4 regions of the Ahrensia sp. 13_GOM-1096m genome follow, and region 2 is predicted to be linked to each of the others. Evidence: riboswitches for the same ligand, from Rfam matches in the RefSeq annotation. Region 2 holds a riboswitch; each other region holds the start of a gene.
The links. A riboswitch is a leader RNA that binds a small molecule or an ion and turns the genes downstream of it on or off. The one in region 2 is predicted to bind cobalamin.
Positions count from the first base shown of each region.

Region 1: it holds a riboswitch for cobalamin, as region 2 does, so the genes downstream of both, N530_RS0100455 (DUF1636 domain-containing protein) here and cobU (bifunctional adenosylcobinamide kinase/adenosylcobinamide-phosphate guanylyltransferase) in region 2, are expected to answer to the same signal.
Region 3: it holds a riboswitch for cobalamin, as region 2 does, so the genes downstream of both, N530_RS0101970 (energy-coupling factor ABC transporter permease) here and cobU (bifunctional adenosylcobinamide kinase/adenosylcobinamide-phosphate guanylyltransferase) in region 2, are expected to answer to the same signal.
Region 4: it holds a riboswitch for cobalamin, as region 2 does, so the genes downstream of both, bluB (5,6-dimethylbenzimidazole synthase) here and cobU (bifunctional adenosylcobinamide kinase/adenosylcobinamide-phosphate guanylyltransferase) in region 2, are expected to answer to the same signal.

Region 1 covers NZ_JIAX01000006.1:18,166-23,704, forward strand. The annotation lists gene N530_RS0100430 (amino acid ABC transporter permease) at 1-179, opposite strand, end outside; gene N530_RS0100435 (amino acid ABC transporter substrate-binding protein) at 187-948, opposite strand; gene N530_RS0100440 (group III truncated hemoglobin) at 1,095-1,544, opposite strand; gene N530_RS0100445 (Rrf2 family transcriptional regulator) at 1,544-1,987, opposite strand; gene N530_RS19155 (hypothetical protein) at 2,095-2,265, shown strand; cobalamin riboswitch at 2,319-2,537, shown strand; gene N530_RS0100455 (DUF1636 domain-containing protein) at 2,640-3,053, shown strand; gene N530_RS0100460 (ABC transporter ATP-binding protein) at 3,050-3,835, shown strand; gene N530_RS0100465 (ABC transporter substrate-binding protein) at 3,837-4,775, shown strand; gene N530_RS0100470 (iron ABC transporter permease) at 4,779-5,539, shown strand, end outside.
Region 2 covers NZ_KK211156.1:175,633-181,171, forward strand. The annotation lists gene N530_RS18315 (cobyric acid synthase) at 1-1,274, shown strand, start outside; cobalamin riboswitch at 1,298-1,520, shown strand; gene cobU (bifunctional adenosylcobinamide kinase/adenosylcobinamide-phosphate guanylyltransferase) at 1,634-2,173, shown strand; gene cobW (cobalamin biosynthesis protein CobW) at 2,177-3,226, shown strand; gene cobN (cobaltochelatase subunit CobN) at 3,233-5,539, shown strand, end outside.
Region 3 covers NZ_JIAX01000006.1:333,420-338,958, reverse strand. The annotation lists gene N530_RS0101975 (3-hydroxyacyl-CoA dehydrogenase NAD-binding domain-containing protein) at 1-2,007, shown strand, start outside; cobalamin riboswitch at 2,124-2,338, shown strand; gene N530_RS0101970 (energy-coupling factor ABC transporter permease) at 2,367-3,041, shown strand; gene N530_RS0101965 (DEAD/DEAH box helicase) at 3,119-4,537, opposite strand; gene N530_RS0101960 (cold-shock protein) at 5,078-5,287, shown strand; gene N530_RS0101955 (2-hydroxychromene-2-carboxylate isomerase) at 5,401-5,539, shown strand, end outside.
Region 4 covers NZ_JIAX01000006.1:437,741-443,279, reverse strand. The annotation lists gene N530_RS0102520 (ATP phosphoribosyltransferase regulatory subunit) at 1-605, opposite strand, end outside; gene N530_RS19440 (DUF559 domain-containing protein) at 602-739, opposite strand; gene N530_RS0102510 (endonuclease domain-containing protein) at 744-1,106, opposite strand; gene hisS (histidine--tRNA ligase) at 1,256-2,857, opposite strand; cobalamin riboswitch at 2,917-3,098, shown strand; gene bluB (5,6-dimethylbenzimidazole synthase) at 3,149-3,844, shown strand; gene N530_RS0102495 (BA14K family protein) at 3,864-4,334, opposite strand; gene N530_RS0102490 (DMT family transporter) at 4,444-5,334, shown strand; gene N530_RS0102485 (DUF1801 domain-containing protein) at 5,338-5,539, opposite strand, start outside.

The DNA of each region.
Region 1 (5,539 bases), on a different contig from region 2:
ATGAAGAAAACGACAAACCAATCAAGAACCGGAACTTTGACCACACGCTCTACCGCCAACAAAATAGCCAAGGCAAGCGCGAGTACCATGCTGGCGGCTGCGATGCCGATAGTGATGGGCACATAGCCCAAAATCACCGGCACCAATTCGAACATGTAGTAAAGATCCAGTCCTTGCATATTTAGTCTACTCTTCTAGGCGGGTAATGTCTGTGCCAAACCATTTCATTGAAATTTCGCTCAACGTACCATTTTCGCTTAAGGTTGTCAGTGCAGCATCGACCTTATCGTGAAGTGCTTTGCCCTGTTCTGTTTTGGCAAAGGGAAGGGCGTTGCGCAATTCAGAAAATGGCTTGCCGGATAGGGCCAAAGGCAAAGGGCTTTCTTTGATAAGCTGTGCGGATGAGACACGGTCCATGACGAAGGCATCAACACGGCCAAGCGCTACGTCTTGAGCAATGTTGGATTCATAGGTGCGAATATTGATTTCGTCTGCATAGGGCAGTTCTTTGAGCAGCTCTTCAAAGTTCGAACCAAGATTTACCGCGACGGATTTACCGCGCAAATCTTCGACACCATTGATCACATCATTGCCGCGCTTGACGACAACTTGTGCGCCATCAATTACATAAGCTTGGCTGAATTCAAACTTGGCTTCGCGCTCTGGCGTAATGGTAATCTGGTTGGCGATTGTATCAATCCGGCCAACATCAAGCGCACCAATAAGACCGGAAAATGACATTGTTTCAAACGCGATTTCTAATCCGGCTTCTTTGCCAACGGCGTTCATCACGTCGACTTCAAAACCTTGAAGCTCACCCTTTTGAACAAAGGTAAAGGGAAAATAGCCGCCGGACATGCCAACGCGTAGTGTTTTAGCGTCATCAGCAAAGGCGGACGTTGCCATTAAAACGGCAATCGCTGCCGCAGCTCCTAATTTCTTCAACATCGAATTATCCTTATGAGTAGAGACCGCCCACAGTAAGGTCTGTTGTGCTGTGAAATGCCAGACTATGCGCAAGCTGTTTGTTTTAGTAGGGTGGCATATAGGTATTCGTTGCGGGCTGTAAAACCAGCATAGAGAAGAAAGTTACATCATGTGTTTCGCGTGGGGATCTCAAGGTGCCCAAACATAGCGAGCTTGAGACTTTCTGCAATGCGTTCTGCACGCTCCATGAAATAGCCGATTGCCTCCTGTGATGGTGCTGTCTCTTCCAAGGTGCTGCGAAAAAGCATGAGCCATCTGTCAAAATGTTCCGGTGATATGCCGCTTAATTTTTGATGCGCCGGAACGGGCCTGCCGGAATAGCTTCCGGAATTTAGTGCAACGGATGACCAGAATTGCTTCATCTTTGTTAGGTGTGGGCCCCAATCACCTGTGATCTCGGCGGCAAATATAGGTCCCAATATTTCGTCTTTGCGAATGCGATTATAAAAGCTCTCCACAAGCAGTGAAATATAATCCTCATCGATGCCCAAAGAGCTAGCGCGGGCCTGAATCTCTGCACGCCGCTCTGCTGCCGTTTTGTGAACATAAGTTTGCATCAGGCAATCTCCTGAAAAAGTAGTTGCTTTAAATCATCATTGCCTTCGACGAGGTCTGCAATGTTGTAGTCATCAAGCACAGCTAGAAAAGCTAGTACCGCATTGTTGAGAACGTTCTTTAATTTGCAGGAGGGCGTAATAACGCATTTGTTGCATTTGCCGCCTTGGTGGCATTCAGCGACGGCGAAATCTGCTTCAATACTGCGCACGACATTACCGATGATAATTTGCTCGGCGGGTAGTTTTAGCTTTAGGCCGCCTGAGCGTCCGCGCACACTATGCACAAAGCCAGCTTTGCCGGTCAGATAGGCAACTTTGATCATGTGATTGTTGGATATTTCAAAATAATCGGCAATCTCGCGGATGGTGCAAAGCCGATCATTATTAACGGCAAGATACATCAGCTGCCGCAAGGCGTAATCGGTTTGAACATTCAGTCGCATAATGACATCCTATAAAGAAGTATATAATATATTGCTTTTAAGCTCGCTGCAAGCTATGACTATGAAAATCTTCATGAAGTTCGTGAAAACCAATAGGTGGAACTGCGATGACACAATTAGGCCAAATGCTACTTAATGCCTTTCTGTACCCAGGCGATCTCGTGCGACGTAAGATTGGTATGACTGTCGAAGAAGACGGCGGTATGTTGAGATCAATTGTTAATATGATCGTGTGGGGCACATTGGTTTTGCTCGTCTGGTTTCAGTTCTTCGCATAATCGCAAACAAAGCGACATCTGCTTAAAAATCACTTGTCGCCAAACGGATATTCTGACAGAACTCTTTATATGGTTCTGCGTACCCTTAAACGGGGAGCAGATTAAAAGGGAACATGGTGAGGTGTAGCCAACAGGCGCTAAATCCATGACTGCCCCCGCAACTGTGAGCGGTGAGTAACCTTGAGTTTGACCACTGAAACAAATGTTTCGGGAAGGTTCGAGGGAGCTGAGACCCGCAAGTCAGGAGACCTGCCATGTCAGATCAATTCAACCTGGGCGGGGTGTCCCAGCAAGGAGCATGGACATGTATAGCCGGTTCACCGGATCATCGTCAGTGATTACTTGCGCGCCTCCTGCTCATTGCGGAGGGCATCATGGCCCATTCAAAAAAATCAAATCATCGCATTACCGTTTGTGTCTCATGTAGACATAAAAATACAGATTGCCGGCCGGGCTACGAGCTAATTGAGCAATTGCGTAAAGCTATTGACGCTGCAGGCGATGCTGTATGTGAGGATTTTTCTGTTTCAGGTGTTGCCTGTATGGCGGGTTGTAGCCGCCCATGCACGGTCGCCTATCACGGTTCGAAAAAAGCGACTTATCTTTTTGGCGATATAGATCCCAATGAAGATATCGACGACCTTATCGCATTCGCAAATCAATACGCACATCTACAAGATGGATGGTGTTCTTCTACCGATAGGCCCGGCAAATTGCGCCATTCTACACTGGCGCGTGTGCCAGCGGCCATGATTGCGAATGAAGAGATGGAACAGGTTTTACAATGAGCGCAGCAAAGCTGAACGTAATGAATGCGTGCTGGAATACACGCAGCGGCGACCCAATTTTAAAGCCGCTCTCTTTAAGCTTGAATGCTGGGCGCGTCATGGGTGTTGTTGGCGCTAATGGCGCAGGTAAGTCCACATTTCTGCGCTTGCTGTATCGCTACCTAAAACCGTCGCAAGGGTCTATCGAGATTGATGGGCGTGACATCTGGTCATTGTCACCAAGGCTGGTTGCTCAAAATGTTGCGGCCGTTTTGCAAGAGCAGCCGACAGACTTTGCGCTGACGGTAAAAGAGATCGTTGAATTGGGGCGCACGCCATATCGCAGCGTATTATCAACGAAGAGCGAAAATGACTCTACCATTATAGATTCAGCACTGCGTAAACTTGAACTTTCGGAGTTCGCAAGTCGTCGCTTTGGCACTTTGTCAGGCGGTGAACGTCAACGCGCAATGGTGGCCAGAGCGCTCGCGCAAGAGCCAAGCCTGCTTATCCTTGATGAGCCTACCAATCACCTCGACATTAGGCATCAGTTAGAAATCATAGAGCTCATTCGCGATCTGGATATGACCATTGTTACCAGCTTACATGATTTGAACATGGCGGCAGGTGTCTGCGACGAGATTTTGCTTCTAAAGCAAGGTTCTGTACTTGCATTCGGGCCGCCTCAAACGGTGCTGACCAATCAATCGGTTTCCTATGCATTTAATGTTTCTGCACAATCCGAAAAGCTCATGCCTACCGATCGTCTTCATTTTACTTACACATTGATGGGAAGAACCTGACATGAATAAAACTGTACTCAGCCTTGCCGTATTGGCATTCACTTCAGCGGCCGCAATCGCCGAAACGACCGTTCAAAGTTGTAACCGCACGGTTACTTTTGATGCGGCACCAAAGCGCGCAGTTTCACATGATGTCAATTTGACCGAAATGATGTTGGTGCTGGGCCTTGCAGATCGTATGGTCGGTTATTCAGGTATTTCCGGCTGGACAAAGTTGGATGAAGAAATGCGGGCTGGCGTTAAAGAATTGCCCGAGCTTGCAAAGAAATATCCAACAAAAGAAGTCCTTATAGGCGCTGAAGCGGACTTCCTTTTCGCTGGTTGGAACTACGGCATGAAGGTTGGCGGTGAAGTGACGCCAGACACGCTGGAGCCATTCGGCATCAAGGTCTACGAGTTGACAGAGAGCTGCATTCATATCGGTGAAAAACCGAAAGTATCTATGGATGACATGTATAATGACTTGCTCAATCTCGGTAAAATTTTCGAGGTAGAAGAGCGCACACAAGAGCTTGTGGACGGCTATAAATCTGAACTTGAGGCAATTACCAAAACCTTGAAACAGGGTGCCACACCACCGCGCGTATTTGTATATGACAGCGGAGAAAGTACGCCGTTTACAGCGGGCCGATACGCCATACCAACGGCAATGATAGAAGCAGCCGGCGGGGTCAATATTCTTGAAGACCTTGAAAAAAGTTGGACAACGATAGGCTGGGAAGCTGTTGTTGAACGAAACCCAGAAATAATAGTGATCGTGAATTATGGCGATGTAACAGCCAAACAAAAGCGCGAATTCATGATGTCAAATCCAGCCTTTGCCAATCTTGATGCTGTGAAAAACGACCGCTTCATTGTTCTGGAATATATTGAGGCAACGCCGGGGCCTCGCAACATTAAAGCAATTAAAAAGCTCGCTTCTGCTTTTGGGAATAATTAGGCCATGAGCCAAGCAAGCAGTATAAAATCTCTACATGCATTGCCTGTGGTCTGGATCGCAGGTTTTATCGTGTTGCTGATTTCGGTAACATTTGCAATCAACGTTGGTGCCGTTTCTATCGCATCATCAACTGTTTGGGGTGTGCTGGCCAACAAACTCTATCCTGGTTTGATAAACGTAACATGGTCAGCAGGCCGTGAAGCGATTGTTTGGGATATTCGTTTTCCGCGAGCATTGTTAGCTGCAATGGTTGGCGCAGGGCTGGCCTTGGTCGGCGCCAGTCTCCAAGCGGTCACACGCAATCCTTTGGCCGATCCTCACTTGCTTGGCATTTCATCGGGCGGTGCTTTCGGCGCTATTTTGGCGCTTCTGCATACGGGGTTGTTTTTGGGTTTGCTCACCGTGCCATTATTGGCGTTTGCCGGTTCTCTTGCTGCAACGGCGATTGTTCTTGGCGTGGCACGTGTAGCAGACGCATCAACGGCAGACCGCTTGGTGTTAACAGGCGTTGCAGTCTCATTCATCGTTATGGCTCTTGCCAATGTTCTTATCTTCCTTGGCGACCCACGCGCGACGCATACTGTAGTTTTCTGGATGTTAGGCGGCCTTGGTCTCGCACAATGGTCTCAGCTGGTTTATCCGGCAGTTGTACTTGCAACGTGCGGCTTCTGGCTATGGGTGCGCGCAGCACAGCTCAATGCGATGACAATTGGCGACGAAACTGCGTCAACGCTTGGTATATCGGTTGCGCGGTTTAGATTGGA
Region 2 (5,539 bases):
TGAACCCCGTATTGTTAAAGCCGCAATCGGATGTTGGCAGTCAAGTCGTTGTGCACGGTAAGGTAACTGGAAGCGCAAAGGGGCGGGATTATCAAAAACTAAAGCCCAAATTACTCGGCGCCGTTCTGGATAGTTTTGAGACACTCAAACAACAAGCAGACATTGTTGTTGTCGAAGGTGCAGGTTCACCAGCCGAAATCAATTTACGCGCTGGAGACATTGCCAATATGGGGTTTGCGACGCGCGCAAATGTACCTGTTATATTGGTTGGCGATGTTGATCGGGGCGGCGTGATTGCTTCGCTCGTGGGAACACACACAATTTTACCAGATCAAGACCGCGCTATGATCGCAGGTTTTCTTATCAATAAGTTTCGCGGCGATGTTTCGCTGTTTGATGATGGTTTAACGGCCATCACTGAATTTACAGGTTGGCGCGGATTTGGTGTTGTGCCCTGGCTTGCAGAGGCTGGAAAGCTGCCAGCGGAAGATTCTGTGGCGCTGGAGACATTGGTGCGGGCGGCATCCGGCAAGGCGCTGCAAGTTGCGGTGCTGGTCACGGACCGTATTTCCAACTTTGATGATTTTGATCCGCTGATTGCCGAGGATGATGTGGATGTTCATTTCATTCGCAAGGGTGAGGCCATTCCTGCCGACGCGCAAATCGTTATCTTGCCCGGTTCTAAATCAACTATCGCTGATTTGGCTTGTCTGCGCGCAAATGGATGGGATGTTCAATTATATGCGCACGCAAAGCGCGGCGGGCATATTGTTGGTATTTGCGGCGGCTATCAAATGCTCGGGCTGAAGATTGCTGATCCCAATGGTATTGAGGGCGCTGCTTGCACCATTGATGGGCTTGGCTTGTTGGATATTGAAACGATCATGTTGCCAAAGAAGAATGTGCGCAATGTAAGTGCACATAGTCCGGTTTTTGACGTGCCACTGACGGGTTATGAAATTCATATTGGTGAAACGTCTGGTGCAGATTGTCAGCGCCCGACAAGCATAATCGACGGACGTGCCGATGGCGCTATGAGTGCGGACGGAAAGATCATGGGTACTTATCTTCATGGTTTTTTTGATAATGGTGCGTTTCGGCGTGCTTGGCTTGCGAGCTTCGGTATTGCTTCGGCTGGCGGCAACCATTTGGACCGTGTTGAAGCGACGCTTGATGATCTTGCAGAACGCTTGGAACAATTACTGGATATTGATGCGATGCTGGCTGTTGCCAAACGCTATGAACAGAAAACTGCCTTAGCCTCTTCAATTTGATTGACGTTGCTTGCAACAAAGACCTAATGTTGGCGTGCAATGGTTCTAAAAATGCTTATGCATTTTTGGATGAAAAGGGAATGTGACAGGCGAACCCAAATCGGGCGCCTTTATCACTGCCGACCCCGCGACTGTAGAATGGTAAGCACACCGCGTCTTTATGAGACACCACTGGGATAGCCCGGGAAGGTAGATGTGCCGGATAAACCATGAGCCAGGAGACCTGCCTTTGCGATTGATCTGATAGGGCGGGCGTCCTGTGTCGGGCCAGATGTGTAGGCAGTTGGTTTGTGCTGGCAGTCTTCACCTTTAGGTTCGTTCAATGCGCTTGCTATGAAACGCAATGAGATGAACCGGACATGAGCGCAGCTTCTAATTTTGAGACAAAGGGCCGAGTAACGCTTGTTTTGGGCGGTGCGCGCTCGGGTAAATCGACATTTGCCGAAAATCTCGTCTTAAAGAGTGGTCTTTCACCTCATTATATTGCGACGGCGCAAATCTGGGACGATGAAATGCGTGCGCGCATTGATATGCACAAAGAGCGGCGAACCACTGGCTGGACCAACATTGAAGCACCTGATGATCTGGAATCTGCACTGCTAGAGGCGGATGGTGAAAGTCATATCATTCTTGTGGATTGCCTCACCTTATGGGTGACCAACCTTATGATGGGACAAGCCGATGTTGCGGCGCGTTCGCAAAAATTGCGCTCAGCATTGAGCGACATGAAAGCGCCGGTCGTGCTGGTCAGCAATGAGGTTGGGCTGGGCATTGTGCCTGAAAACGACATGGCGCGCGCGTTTCGCGATCACGCTGGACGACTACACCAAGAAATAGCCGCTATGGCGGATGAAGTTTATTTTATCGCAGCGGGATTACCGCTGAAAATGAAGGGCTAAACTATGTTGAACGCAAAAATTCCTGCCACCGTGATTACTGGCTTTTTGGGCGCAGGCAAAACAACAATGATCCGCAATCTGCTGCAAAACGCTAATGGCAAGCGCATTGCGCTGATTATCAATGAATTTGGTGATCTTGGCGTTGACGGCGATGTGCTGAAAGGCTGCGGCATCGATACATGCACCGAAGATGACATTGTTGAGCTTAACAATGGTTGTATCTGCTGTACCGTTGCGGACGATTTTATTCCAACAATGGAAAAATTGTTGGAACGCGAAAACCGCCCTGATCACATTATCATTGAAACGTCTGGTCTGGCGCTGCCACAGCCGCTTGTAGCAGCCTTTAACTGGCCTGAAATCAAAACGCAGGTCACCGTCGATGGTGTTATCACCGTGATTGATGCTGCTGCTGTATCTGAAGGGCGTTTTGCGCATGACCATGATAAGTTGGATGCACAACGTGCCGCTGACGAAGAGCTAGATCATGAAAGCCCGCTTGAAGAATTGTTCGAAGACCAAATTCGTGCAGCAGACATGATCGTGTTGAATAAATCAGACTTGATTGATGCTGACCGTCTTGAGGCTGTGAAGGCCATTGTTCAAAGCCAAACAGATCGCGCGCTCAAAATCGTGTCTGCTAAACATGGCGAACTGCCAATCGAAGTGCTGCTTGGACTTGGTTCGGCGACAGAAGGCGAGATTGAAAACCGTAAGTCTCATCATGAAATTCACCATGCTGATGGTCATGAGCACGACCATGATGAGTTTGAAAGCTTTGTTGTTGAGACAGGCGAAATTGCCGATACGGAAAAGTTTATTGCTGGGCTTAAAACAATCATTGCGGCTCATGATGTGCTTCGATTGAAAGGTTTCTGTGCTGTTCCGGGCAAGCCGATGCGTTTGGTTGTTCAAGCTGTTGGGCAGCGTATTGAGACTTATTTTGATCGTGCTTGGCAGGCAGGCGAAACGCCTTCATCACGTTTGGTGGTGATTGGTTTGCACGATCTGGATCAGGCCGCAATTGCTGCCGAAATCAAAGCTGCGGTTTAATCCAACATGCATTTATTGCTGGCGCAAAAAGGCTCGCTAACGGATGGCGATGGGGATGCGATTGATCTTGGTCAATCGCCCGCAGATATTTGCTTTTTATCTTCTGCTGATACCGAGCTTGCGAGCCTTGCGGAAGCTGCAGATGCGACCGCGTGCGATAATCTTCGATTAGCCAATATGCTTCAACTCAAGCATCCAATGTCGATTGATGCATGGATGGAGCGAACGGGCAATAAAGCAAAGCTTATCGTTGCGCGTCTTCTTGGCGGGAAAACCTATTGGAATTATGGTGTTGAAGCGCTGATGATGGCGGCGCAGCAACATGGCGTTCGCATCGCTCTATTGCCCGGCGATGATAAGCCAGATGCTGAACTTGCTGATTTGTCGACTATTTCCGTTTCCGATTATTGGGCGCTGTGGCAGTTTCTTGTGCAGGGCGGGGCATCGAATGCGCAAAGCTTTTTAGGTGCTTGCCATTCAATCGTGGATGGTCAGCCGATTGATGAAGAAGCGCGTCCATTGCTCAAAGCGGGTCTATTTGGCGCGCTTTATACAAGCAAGCAAGATCAACCGACTGCTGCAATTATCTTCTATCGTGCCTTGTTACAATCGGGGCAAACGGCACCCATTCATGCGCTTTGTACAGCACTGCAAGAACGCGGTGTTCGCCCACTGCCAATCTATATATCCAGCCTTAAGGACGAGGTGAGCGTTGCGACTGTTGCGCAATTGTTTGAAAAGCACGAGCCGGATGTTGTTTTAAACGCGACCGGATTTGCGGTTTCTACGCCCGGTGCCGACCGCAAGAAAACGGTGCTTGAATCCACAGGCGCGCCAGTGCTTCAGGTTGTGCTCTCAAGCTCAGATGAGGCAACATGGGATGCTTCTACCCAAGGGTTAAATTCACGCGATTTGGCGATGAATGTTGCCCTGCCTGAGGTCGATGGGCGTGTGTTGTCGCGGGCTATTTCTTTCAAATCTGCCGACGCGTTTAATGAGCGTGTGGAATGCAATATTGTTGCTCATAAGCCGGTTGCTGACCGTGTTGATTTTGTTGCTGATCTTGCGGCCAATTGGGCGCGGCTCAAGCGCACTCAAAACGTAGACAAACACATCGCCATTGTGTTGGCGAACTACCCCAACCGTGATGGGCGCCTCGCCAATGGTGTCGGCCTTGATACGCCCGCTGGAACTGTTGAGGTGCTGCGCGCAATGCGTGATGCGGGGTATAATGTTGGTGATATACCTGCTGATGGCGATGCGCTAATCGATCATTTGCGGGCGGGCCCAACAAATGCTGCTGTTAATGCGCGGGAGATTCGCGAAACGATTTCCTTGAATCAATACAATGAGATGTTCGCAAAACTTCCCGTTCAGATTCAAGATGAAGTCGCTGCGCGCTGGGGTGCGCCAGAAAATGATCCGTTCTTTGTCGATGGCAAATTTGCGCTGCCGCTTGCGCGTTTTGGTGAAACGCTTATCGGCATCCAGCCCGCACGCGGCTATAATATTGATCCGAAAGAAAGCTATCATTCGCCGGACCTTGTGCCGCCGCATGGTTATCTGGCGTTTTATATTTATCTGCGCGAAATCTATGGTGCGCATGCGGTCGTTCATATGGGCAAACATGGCAATCTGGAATGGTTGCCGGGCAAGGCTTTGGCGCTTTCTCAAACCTGTTATCCAGAAGCTGTGTTTGGTCCATTGCCGCATATTTATCCGTTTATCGTCAATGATCCGGGTGAGGGAACGCAAGCAAAGCGGCGAACCTCTGCTGTGATTATCGACCATCTGACCCCGCCGCTCACACGCGCAGAAACCTATGGGCATCTTAAAGATTTAGAGGCGCTGGTTGATGAATATTATGATGCTGCGGGAAATGATCCGCGCCGGCTAAAACTCTTAAAGAAGAACATACTCGAACTCGTGCGTGATATCGGACTTGATCATGATGCGGGAATTGCCAAACAAGACCGTGATGATGCTGCGCTGGAAAAGCTGGATGCTTATCTATGTGATCTCAAAGAGATGCAAATTCGTGATGGTCTGCACATTTTTGGCCTTGCACCAGAAGGCCGTTTGTTGACCGATTTGGTTGTTGCATTGGCACGTGTGCCGCGCAGTGCAGGCGAGGGAAAAGATGCGAGTTTACAGCGGGCAATTGCTACTGATTTCGCACTTGGGTTCGACCCATTGGATTGCAATCCGGCCCTGCCGTGGGACGGTGAGAAACCGCGCATTCTCATGGAGATTTGCGATGATGTTTGGCGCACAAACGGGGATGCGATTGAGCGCATAGAACTTTTTGCGGCG
Region 3 (5,539 bases), on a different contig from region 2:
CTCAAACAGATGTTTGACACGATACAAGAAGCTAAAGCGAGCGGCGACAATGAAGCTGGCACGCAAAAGCTGTTTGACCGTGCAGGCGAGATGAGCCGTATCTTCCGTAAGTTGGAGACAAGCGGCAAACCTTGGGTTTCAGCCATAAACGGCGTTTGCATGGGCGGCGCGTTAGAGCTTTCTCTTGCGTGTCACGGCCGTGTTGCATCCGACTCACCAAAAGTGAAACTGGCATTGCCGGAAGTTAAAATTGGCATTTTCCCAGGTGCTGGCGGCACACAGCGCGTTCCTCGCTTGGTCAACGCTCAAGACGCGCTTCAAATGATGACAACAGGCCAAAACCTGAAACCATCACGTGCCAAAGCAATGGGCCTTGTGCACCAAGTTGTTCCTGCAAGCGACCTGATCTCTGCTGCAAAACAGATGATTATTGATGGTTTGAAACCGGTTCAGCCATGGGATGAAAAAGGCTTTAGATTGCCAGGCGGTCAAATCTACTCACCTGCTGGCGCTCAACTTTGGCCTGCCGCATCGGCTATCCTTCGCCGCGAAACTCACATGAACTATCCGGGCGCTCAAGCGATCCTGAAATGTGTTTATGAAGGCCTGCTTGTGCCGTTCGATCTAGCGCTTAAAATTGAGCAGCGTTACTTCACACAAGTCTTGCAAACGACAGAAGCTGGCATGATGATCCGCTCGCTGTTTGTTTCTATGCAAGAGCTTAACAAAGGCGCCCGCCGCCCTGAAGGTGTACCGGATACGAAGTTCAAGAAAATTGGTATTCTTGGTGCAGGCTTTATGGGTGCTGGCATTGCATATGTAACGGCGAAAGCAGGCATTCCTGTTGTGCTTCTTGACCGCAACATGGAAGCTGCAGAAAAAGGCAAAGCGCATTCTGAAGACTTGATCACCAAAGCCATGCAAAAAGGCCGTGCGACACAGGAGCAAAAAGATCAGCTCCTCTCGCTTATCACGCCAACGGCAGATTATGCGGACTTTGATGGTTGTGACCTTGTCGTCGAAGCGGTGTTTGAAGATTCTGCCGTGAAAAAAGCTGCGACAGAAGCTGCCGAAGACACCATGAAAGCGACAGCAATCTTTGCGTCAAACACATCGACTATTCCGATTACTGATCTGGCGAAAAATTCAAAACGCGCCAAGAATTTTATCGGCATTCACTTTTTCTCACCTGTCGACAAGATGATGCTTGTTGAAATCATTATGGGTAAGAAAACAGGTGATAAAGCGCTGGCTGTTGCGATGGATTTCGTTCGCGCAATCAAGAAAACGCCAATCGTTGTCAACGATACACGCGGTTTCTACGTCAATCGCTGTGTGCTGAAATACATGTCTGAAGCTTACAATATGCTTGCCGAAGGCGTTCCACCAGCAATGATTGAAAATGCTGCTAAATTGGCTGGCATGCCAATTGGCCCGCTGGCGCTAAACGATGAAACAGCGATTGATCTTAGCCAAAAGATCCTTAACCAAACCGTTAAAGATCTCGGTGAAAGCGTGGTTGATCCGCGCCATATCGAGCTTGTGAACACGATGGTTGATACACATGGTCGTCATGGGCGCAAAAACGGCAAAGGGTTCTACGACTACCCTGACAAGCCAGCTAAAAAGCATCTGTGGCCTGAACTCAAAACGCTTTATCCGCAGCAAAATGCCGATGACATTGACTTTGAAGAGCTAAAACAGCGCTTCCTCGTTGTTATCGCATTGGAAGCAGCACGCGTCATGGGTGAAGGCATTGTCACCGACCCGCGTGAAGCCGATGTTGGCTCGATCCTAGCCTTTGGTTTTGCACCATATACCGGCGGCACACTGTCTTACATTGACGGCATGGGCGTTGAGGAATTTGTTGCATTGTCTAAAAAGCTGCAAAAGAAATATGGACCGCAGTTCAAAGCACCCAAATTGCTGACCGATATGGCAAAAGCTGGCGAGACATTCTATTCGCGGTTTGACCCCTATGCGAAAAAAACTGATCAAGCTGCTTGATTAGTAATACTTTCAATCAAAGCCCCGTAAGCTCTTCGCTTTCGGGGCTTTTTTGTGCCTGACATATTTAGCGAAGGAATGTCTCAGACGGACAATTGTCAAAAGTATAATATGCGAATAATGTCCTGATATCGGGTTCTCGAACGGCAAAGCCTAAGGGGATTAAAAGGGAATACGGTAGGGACAACCCAATGCGGGCCTGATCCGTAACTGCCCTCGCAACTGTAAGCGCTGAGCTTGCTGCCACTATGCCACTAAGCGAAAGCTTGGGAAGGCGGCAACAAGCAGTGAAGCGTGAGTCAGGAGACCTGCCCGATATAGTGAAACTAACTCGCACGATGGGTGCAGAAGGATATAAAATGCATATTGAACCTGGTGTCGTTGACGCGGCAAAAATGACTCTTGCTTACGCGACAGCTGCGACTGCTGCTGGTGTTGGCCTTAAATTCGCATGGGATGCGATCAAAAATGATGGTGGTGTAACCGGCCTCGTTTTTCGCTCTGTTGTTGCAACGCTTGCAGTGTTTATCTTCTTTGAAGTGCTTCCACATTTTGCGGTTGGCGTTTCAGAAGTACACTTCATTCTTGGCTCAACAATATTGCTCATGCTTGGTGCTGGCCCTGCTGCCATCGGTCTTGCCCTTGGTCTTTTGGTTCAAGGGATGTTGTTCGCGCCAAGCGATTTGCCAATGTATGCCGTCAACCTGACAACATTACTCGTACCATTGTTTGCGATTAGCGCTCTTGCGAAGAAAATCATTGCGCCAAAAACAGCCTATGTGGACATTACCTATAAACAGGCTTTTGCGCTTTCTACTGCCTATCAGGCGGGTATCGTAGCCTGGGTCGCGTTCTGGGCAATTTACGGCCAAGGCTTCGGCGTTATTTCTTCGGTTGCTTCATTCGGCGCAGCGTACATGCTGGTTGTTGTTATTGAACCGTTCGTTGATCTGGCCGTATTGGCTGCAGCAAAATCGCTCAAAGGAAAAGACGCAACGCCATTCCTGACAAAGCGTTTAGGCCAAGCGGCTTAAACTGCACTTTTCTTAAAACAAAACCCCGGAAACCATTTAGGCTTCCGGGGTTTTTATTTGTCTTCAATTCTTAAGAATTAAGCAACTTTGCTTTTGCGTTTCTCGCCGCGTGCCCAACGTGAAGGACCGCCATTTGGATCAGCAGCCTTGAAGCGTTTACCTTGGCTTACGCGCTTTTTGCTTTTTGCTTTAGGTTGAGCGTCACCGCCACCCTGCTCACCGCTTTTACCTGGCGCACCAATGTCAGCAACGCTGCGACGGCCGCGATGACCTTGAGCGCCACCAGAGCGTTTGCGACCCTGACCGCTTGGCGCTCCGCCACGTCCTTTTTTCTCAGGCTTAAAGCCAGCAGGTGGAGCCTCACCGCTTGCAATCGTAATTTTCATGCCCATCAGCTTTTCAATGGCTTGAAGCAGATGAATCTCATCAGGTGCACACAATGCAACAGCCTGACCTTCCGCGCCAGCACGTGCTGTACGGCCGATCCGGTGCACATAAGCTTCTGCAACTTCCGGTAAGTCATAGTTAAAGACGTGGGAAACACCAGAAATATCGATACCGCGTGCTGCAACATCCGTCGCAACCAAAACTTGGGCTTTGCCAGATTTGAAATCTTTGATTGCTCGTTCGCGCTGATTTTGGCTTTTGTTGCCGTGAATTGATTCAGCAGCAAAACCACGTTCAACCAAATGACGCTTTAGCTTTTCAGCGCCGTGTTTTGTGCGTGAGAAGACAAGCGACAAGCCCTCGCCTTTCGCTGTTAGCAAATCTTTTAGCAAGTCAGCCTTAGAGCGTCCTGAAATATGATGCACAGATTGCGTGATCTTATCAGCAGCTTTACCTGGAGGTGAAACCTGTACTCGAACCGGCTCATTCAAATATGCGCCAGCCAGATCATTGATCTGTTTAGGCATCGTTGCAGAGAACAAAAGCGTTGTGCGTGGCACAGCAAGCATTTTTGCAATTCTTTTGAGCGGCACAATAAAGCCCAGATCAAGCATTTGATCGGCTTCATCGAGGACGAGATATTTAACTTGGTTCAGACTAACCGCTTTACGCTCGATCAAATCCAGCAAGCGACCCGGTGTTGCAACAAGAATATCGCAGCCAGGTGTAAGGTTACGCGCCTGAATGTTGATTGACGCACCGCCAACAACAACTTGCACACGTAGATGCGAGTGACGCACATATGAACGCAAATTGGCGTTGATTTGGTTTGCGAGTTCGCGTGTAGGCGCAAGAATGAGCGCACGGCATGTTTTTGGCTCAGGCTTTTTGCCGACCGAGATCAAGTTTTCAATAAGAGGCAGGCCAAAAGCTGCTGTCTTGCCAGTACCTGTTTGTGCCAAGCCCATGATGTCATGGCCCTTCAGGATGAGCGGAATACACTGCTCCTGAATTGGCGTTGGTGTTTCATAACCAAGCTGGCTTAGTGTTTTTGTAATCGACTCTGAAAGACCTAAGTCTGCAAAAGTCGTTGCGTGTTCGTTTGTCAAAATGACATACCTTTCAAATCGGCGCGCAAATGCGGCCGAATACAATTAGAAAGCATCAACACCAATGAGTGCTCATACAGTCTCTTGCGGTTGCGGGATGAAGCTCACAAACGGACCGGATGTCCATTTGCCGTTTACCCGACAGAACCCCGCGTGAAATGGGAACTTGGTTTTTAATATGCCGGTCTAATTAGATCCGGTGTTAAATTGGCTCGAACAATAAATAAGTTGTTTCGATTAGCTTTTGTTTGAAAAGCGTTGCTCACGCGGCAACTACCAATAATCGCTATATCGGTTGCCAGCTGCAGAATGTCAAGCTGGATGATTGCATGGCAGCTAGATCACAATTTCATGGGTCAGTTGCAAACCACTTGAAACCGCTAACATTATATGGCTAATCTTGGGTCTATATCGTGTAACGGAATAGGTATATCTCAAGTATTTCACGAGTGTGAAACACGTATAACTCCCTTCCTATACATCGATTAAGGCGGCATATTTGCCGCAAACCTGTTTGCGAAAAGTTGAAGAGGATTTCTGATGGCAAGCGGCACAGTAAAATGGTTCAACACCACAAAGGGTTACGGCTTCATCGAACCTGAAGATGGCAGCAATGATGTGTTTGTACATATTAGCGCTGTCCAACAAGCCGGCATGCAGTCCCTCACCGAAGGGCAAAAAGTCAAATTTGAGTTGGTTCAAGATGAACGCTCCGGAAAAACCGCAGCAGGCAATTTAAGCACAGCTTAATAAGCCATTTTCATCAAACTCAGCTAATTGAGCTTGGTTGTTTTTCACGTCTTTGTCACTGGCGACATTGGCGCATGTGCTCTACGTTTTGAAAAACTGAACCGAGGCGTATTATGACAACGATTGACTATTACTTTTATTCTGCTTCACCATTCACCTATCTTGGCCATCAAGCGATTGTTGATGTTGCAGAAAAACATGGAGCCACGCTCAATGTGAAGCCGGTCAATTTGATGGCACTGTGGGCTATAT
Region 4 (5,539 bases), on a different contig from region 2:
CCGCTTTGAGCAGCTTGCAAAATTGGCTCTGGCAAATCTGGCATTGTGATCGGATGCGCAAGTCGGTCGAGCGTTGCCTCAAGTGTGGCATCATGGCCAAAGGCGTGCGCAAGACGCAAACGCCAACCGGAAGGTAAGCCGAGCGCAGCCAATACCTGATCAAAGACCGCTTGATCGCCAATTATGATTTCGCATCTATCGGCACGAACACCCAAATCGCTTACACATGCCAGCGCATCGGCAACGGAGCGCGCATCGGCTGCATTGGTATCGGCCTCGCCTATATCTTCAATGCCTGCCTGCAAAAATTCAGATGCGCCCGCATCACGCTGCCTGAACGCTGTACCGACATAGCCATAACGGCCAGATGGTGCACCGCCCTCAATATGCTGCAGGCAAACGGGAATGGTAAATTCTGGGCGCAAACACATTGCGCGACCATTTTGGTTTTGCGTCAAAAATATCCGTCTGCGCAATTCCTCGCCAGCCGTATCAAGAAACGGCTCTGCGGGTTGCAGCACCGGCACATCAATGCGCACAGCATTGCGGTCGGCAAGTATCGCCTCAATGTCGGCGCGTGCGGAGAATGATCTAAGGGTGGTCACTTTATTTGGCCAAGTTCATGCAAAAGCGTTTCAACACATCCATTTAGATTATCGGATAGCTCACCCGTATTGATGCGAAAAATCCGATAACCTAATTGTGTGAGGGCCTTATCGCGTTTTGCATCATTTGCCAAATGCTTAGGTGTTTTTGCTGCCTAATTCCGATACGGCAATAATATGCTGACACACATTTTTTAGATCGCGGATAATATCGTCATTCCAAAAACGCAGCACAATATAGCCTTGCTCTTTCAATCTCTCATCACGTTGCTTGTCATAAATATTGACTGCGTGCTGGCTTCCATCAACTTCTACAATAAGCTTCTTTTCGATGCAGACAAAATCAACGATATAGCTGGCGATGGGCACTTGCCTGCGAAACTTGAGCTTGTTCAAACCACGATTACGGAGTTCTGACCACAACACAGCTTCCGCATCGGTGGATTCATGGCGCATATTGCGCGCATAACGTCTAAGCCTTGGCGTCTCGTCATCCCGCATTTCACCCTCATCCGACCTCGCTGCGCTCGGCCACCTTCTCCCGCTAGCAGGAGAAGGATAAGTGAAAACTGTCAGCGACGAAATAAATGTTTTCCCTTCGCCCGTTTACGGGAGAAGGTGGCCGAGCAAAGCGAGGTCGGATGAGGGCATTATTTTTGCGCAGCCAAAAGTTTTTTCACTTCATCAACAAGAGCGCCGGCCTCAATTTCAAATTGGCCAGGGCGGGCAGCGCGGTATTCCTCATTGGATTCAATCGCGGCGGCTTGGCGCTTGCCTTCGATCATATCTTTGAGTTGAACTTTGCCGGATTGCCGTTCGTCATTGCCTTGAATGATAACAATCGGGCAGCCGCGTTTATCCGCATAGCGCATTTGCTTGCTGAAATCTTTTGGATTGCCCTGATACATCTCAGCGCGAATACCCGCGCCGCGTAAGTCCTGCACCATTTTTTGATAAGCGCCGAGGCTTTCCGTATCCTTGTCCATCACGGTGACAAGCACAGGCGCGAGCACGTCGTCTTGTCCTAGTTTGCCAAGATTTTTGAGCGCCGTCATGAGGCGTGATACGCCGATGGAAAATCCAGTTGCTGGCACGTCTTGGCCTGTAAAGCGCTTGACCAAACCGTCATAACGCCCGCCACCGCCGACAGAACCGAATTGAACCTTTTCGCCCTTTTCGTTTGTCACATCGAACAGAAGTTCGGCCTCATAAACAGGGCCAGTGTAATATTCGAGACCACGGACGCAGGTAGGGTCAATACGAATTCTATCTTCGTCATAGCCATTTATTTCTGAAATGAGAGCTATTTGAAATAATTCGTCGATACCAGATAAACCATTTTTACCAACTCCAATGTGAACCGCCCAATTTCTTAGAGCATTGAAAAAATGATAATCTCTAGCATCATCTCCGTGTTTATCGATTGTAGTAGGTACATCGGTAAAATAATCATGGTGATCGGCGTGGGATTTATATCCCTCAGGCGAGTAAAATGCGTTCAAATCTATAACCAGAGATAGTTTTTTGATCTGCTCTTCATCTAACCCAGCTCCCTCAGTAAAATCACCGCTGTCATCTTTGCGACCCTTACCCAAGAGTTGGCGAACACCCTCGATGCCAAACTTGTCCAACTTATCGATTGAACGCAGCACCGTCAGTCTCCGCTCCGCATTTTCATCGCCGCCAAGGCCGATGGCCTCCATCACGCCGTCCAGCACTTTGCGGTTGTTAACGCGGATCACATAATCGCCACGCGCAATGCCCAGCGCTTCCATCGTGTCGGCCATCATCATGCACATTTCAGCATCGGCCTGAACGCCCGGTGCGCCAACCGTGTCGGCATCAAACTGCATGAACTGGCGGAAACGGCCCGGCCCCGGCTTCTCGTTGCGGAACACCCAACCATTGCGATAGGTGCGATATGGCAGCGTGATTTCGTTGATATTTTCAGCCACATGACGCGCCAGCGGCGCTGTCAGATCATAGCGCAAGCTCATCCATTGTTCGTCGTCATCCTGCACAGAAAACACGCCAGCATTTGGCCGATCTGTGTCTGGCAAAAACTTGCCCAAACAATCGGTATATTCAAATGCAGGTGTTTCCACGGGGTCAAAACCATAGCGCTCATAGACTTCGCGGATTTTACCGATCATCTCATCGGTTGCGCGAATGTCTGCCGCTGAGCGGTCCACAAAACCGCGCGGGCTACGCGCTTTAAGTTTCTGCGGTTTTTTCTTCTTTTTATCAGCCATTTCAGCACTTCATTTTATGAGAACATTTGTTGGCTTTCTCATAAGCGACAGGTGCCCTCTTGCCAAGTGGTGTGAGCGGTGGAATGCTATGCAAGTTCGGTGAACGGGAAGTCCGTGCAATTCGGAGACGTGCCCAACGCTGTGATGGAGATGGCTTTCGCATATGCCACTGGGAAACCGGGAAGGCGCGCAGACCAGTTGATCCTAAGTCAGAAGACCGGCCGAACAAAACGGTTCTTGCGTGCGGACAGCGCAAGCGCCCCAACCTTTATGCATTGTTGGGAGCAAATAATGCTGAACAAACTTCCACGCCCTGCGCTGGCCCCTGCCCGTCCGTTTTCCAATCAAGAACGAGATGCGGTGTATCGTGCAATCAATGAACGGCGCGATGTGCGCGATCAATTTTTGCCGGCCCCCATTCCCGATGATGTTTTGCTACGGCTTTTGCAGGCTGCCCATAACGCGCCTTCGGTTGGGTTCATGCAGCCGTGGAATTTTATTGTCGTGCGCGATGCTAAAAAGCGCGAACAAGCATGGAGCGTTTTCAGCAAGGCCAATGATGAAGCCGCCGACATGTTTTCAGGTGAGCGCAAGGCAACCTATCAATCGCTAAAACTGGAAGGCATTCGCAAAGCGCCGATCAATCTTATCGTGACATGTGATCGCAATCGCGGCGGCAAAGTTGTGCTTGGGCGCACGCATAATCAGCAGATGGATTTATACAGCACGGTTTGCGCTGTTCAAAATCTGTGGCTTGCAGCACGTGCAGAAGGCGTTGGTGTCGGGTGGGTCAGCATATTTAATGAGAGCGACATGCGGGAGCTTTTTCAAATCCCCGATGAGATCGAAATTATCGCTTATCTGTGCATTGGCTATGTGGACGAATTATACACAGAACCGGAGCTTGCCGCCAAAGGATGGCGGCAACGCTTAGAACTCAAAGATTTGATCTTCGAAGAAGAATGGAACCGGCCCACTAAAACTTAATAGCAGCCGGTCCGCAATCTTATCTTGCGTAAGGCGAACGGCAGCGTTTGCGTCCACCATGATATGGCTGGAACGAATTATCCGATGCGCGGTAAGAGCGGTATTTCGAATGGCACCAATTCACATGCAATGTGCCAACATTTATAATGCGCGGGCGCGCTGGTGCACGGCGAATAACGCGTCTTGGTTCAACATAACGGCGCGGTGCAATGTGGATCGTTATTGAAAATGCATCACGTGGAAAATAATATCCGCTGTGACGGCGATAGCCACGCCTGTGATGGCGGTAACCGCGATGACCATTGTAAAAGGCATGGCCTCTATGGCGGTAAAACCCGCGGTGGCGTTCTGAACCTACCTTTTGAACCAAGCTATCTGCTGGTGATGCAATCGGTGCAATTGCGATTGGTGCAGCACTCGCTGATGTTGAAACGCCGCAGCTTGCAGCAATTGAAATTGCAGCCGCAGCCAAGAATTTACTGATATTCATTATCATGCTCCCTGTTAAGGTTAAGCGTCCCTTAATTTCAATCTATCGCATTTTTCGCATCTGGCAAATTTATTGACGGGACTTATCACCAAATTGTCACTTTGGTTTCATGACACACATGTTAGCAGTGCGTTTTAACTGGACTATCGCCGTGCCTCTTTTTCTGCTCACCGCCCTTGTTATGACCGCTTTTGCTGCAAACTCAGTTTTGGCGCGTGCAGCCCTGCTCGGACCAGCCATTGACCCTGCCAGCTTTACCACTGTTCGCCTGATAAGCGGTGCGGCGATGCTTGCCTTGCTACTGATTGCGCGAAAACAAACATCAATGCGCGATCTCATCGGCGGCGGAAATTGGCACTCTTCCTTTTGGCTTTTTGCTTATGCGGTAACGCTTTCATTTGCCTATATCGGGCTGGATACAGGTGTGGGCGCACTGATTTTATTTGCGCTTGTTCAAGCAACGATGATCGGCTGGAGTGTTTTTAAGGGCGACAGACCAATCGTGCCTGAATGGGCTGGATTGATTATTGCTTTTAGCGCCTTTGTCTGGCTGGTTTCACCTGGACTTGAAGCACCGGACCCGTTCAGCGCATTTTTAATGGCACTTTCCGGCATCGCTTGGGGCGCTTATTCACTGCGTGGGCGCGGCGCAACAGACCCGCTCAAAGCGACGGCTGGAAACTTCATTTTGGCCATGCCCATGGCAATTGCCGTTTCCGCAATCTGTTTTTCTCAAATCAATGCCAGCACATATGGCATATTGCTCGGTATTGCTTCTGGCGCCATCACATCAGGTATTGGCTATGCGATTTGGTATCGCGTATTGCCGCAATTATCAGCCATGCAAGGCAGTATCGTGCAACTCACCGTGCCCGTCATCGCTGGTCTTGGCGGTCTTATCTGGAGCGGCGAGCCATTTACGTTACGCTTCGTTCTCGGTTCCGTCTTTATATTGGGCGGCGTTGCACTTGCGATCATCAGCAAAACCAAACGCGTATGATGGTTACTGTTTAAGCTTATAAGTCAGCGCCATGCCGATGCAGTGCTTAAGCGCTTCGCGGTCATAATCCTGCCCTGCGACAAACATTAAAGCGCGGCTACCACGATAATCAAAGGCGCTCGGATAAAGCTCTTTGAAGCGATCGACCAGCTTGGTGGTGCATATGAAGAACATGCCAACGGTTCCATCATCCTGCTTCGACAAA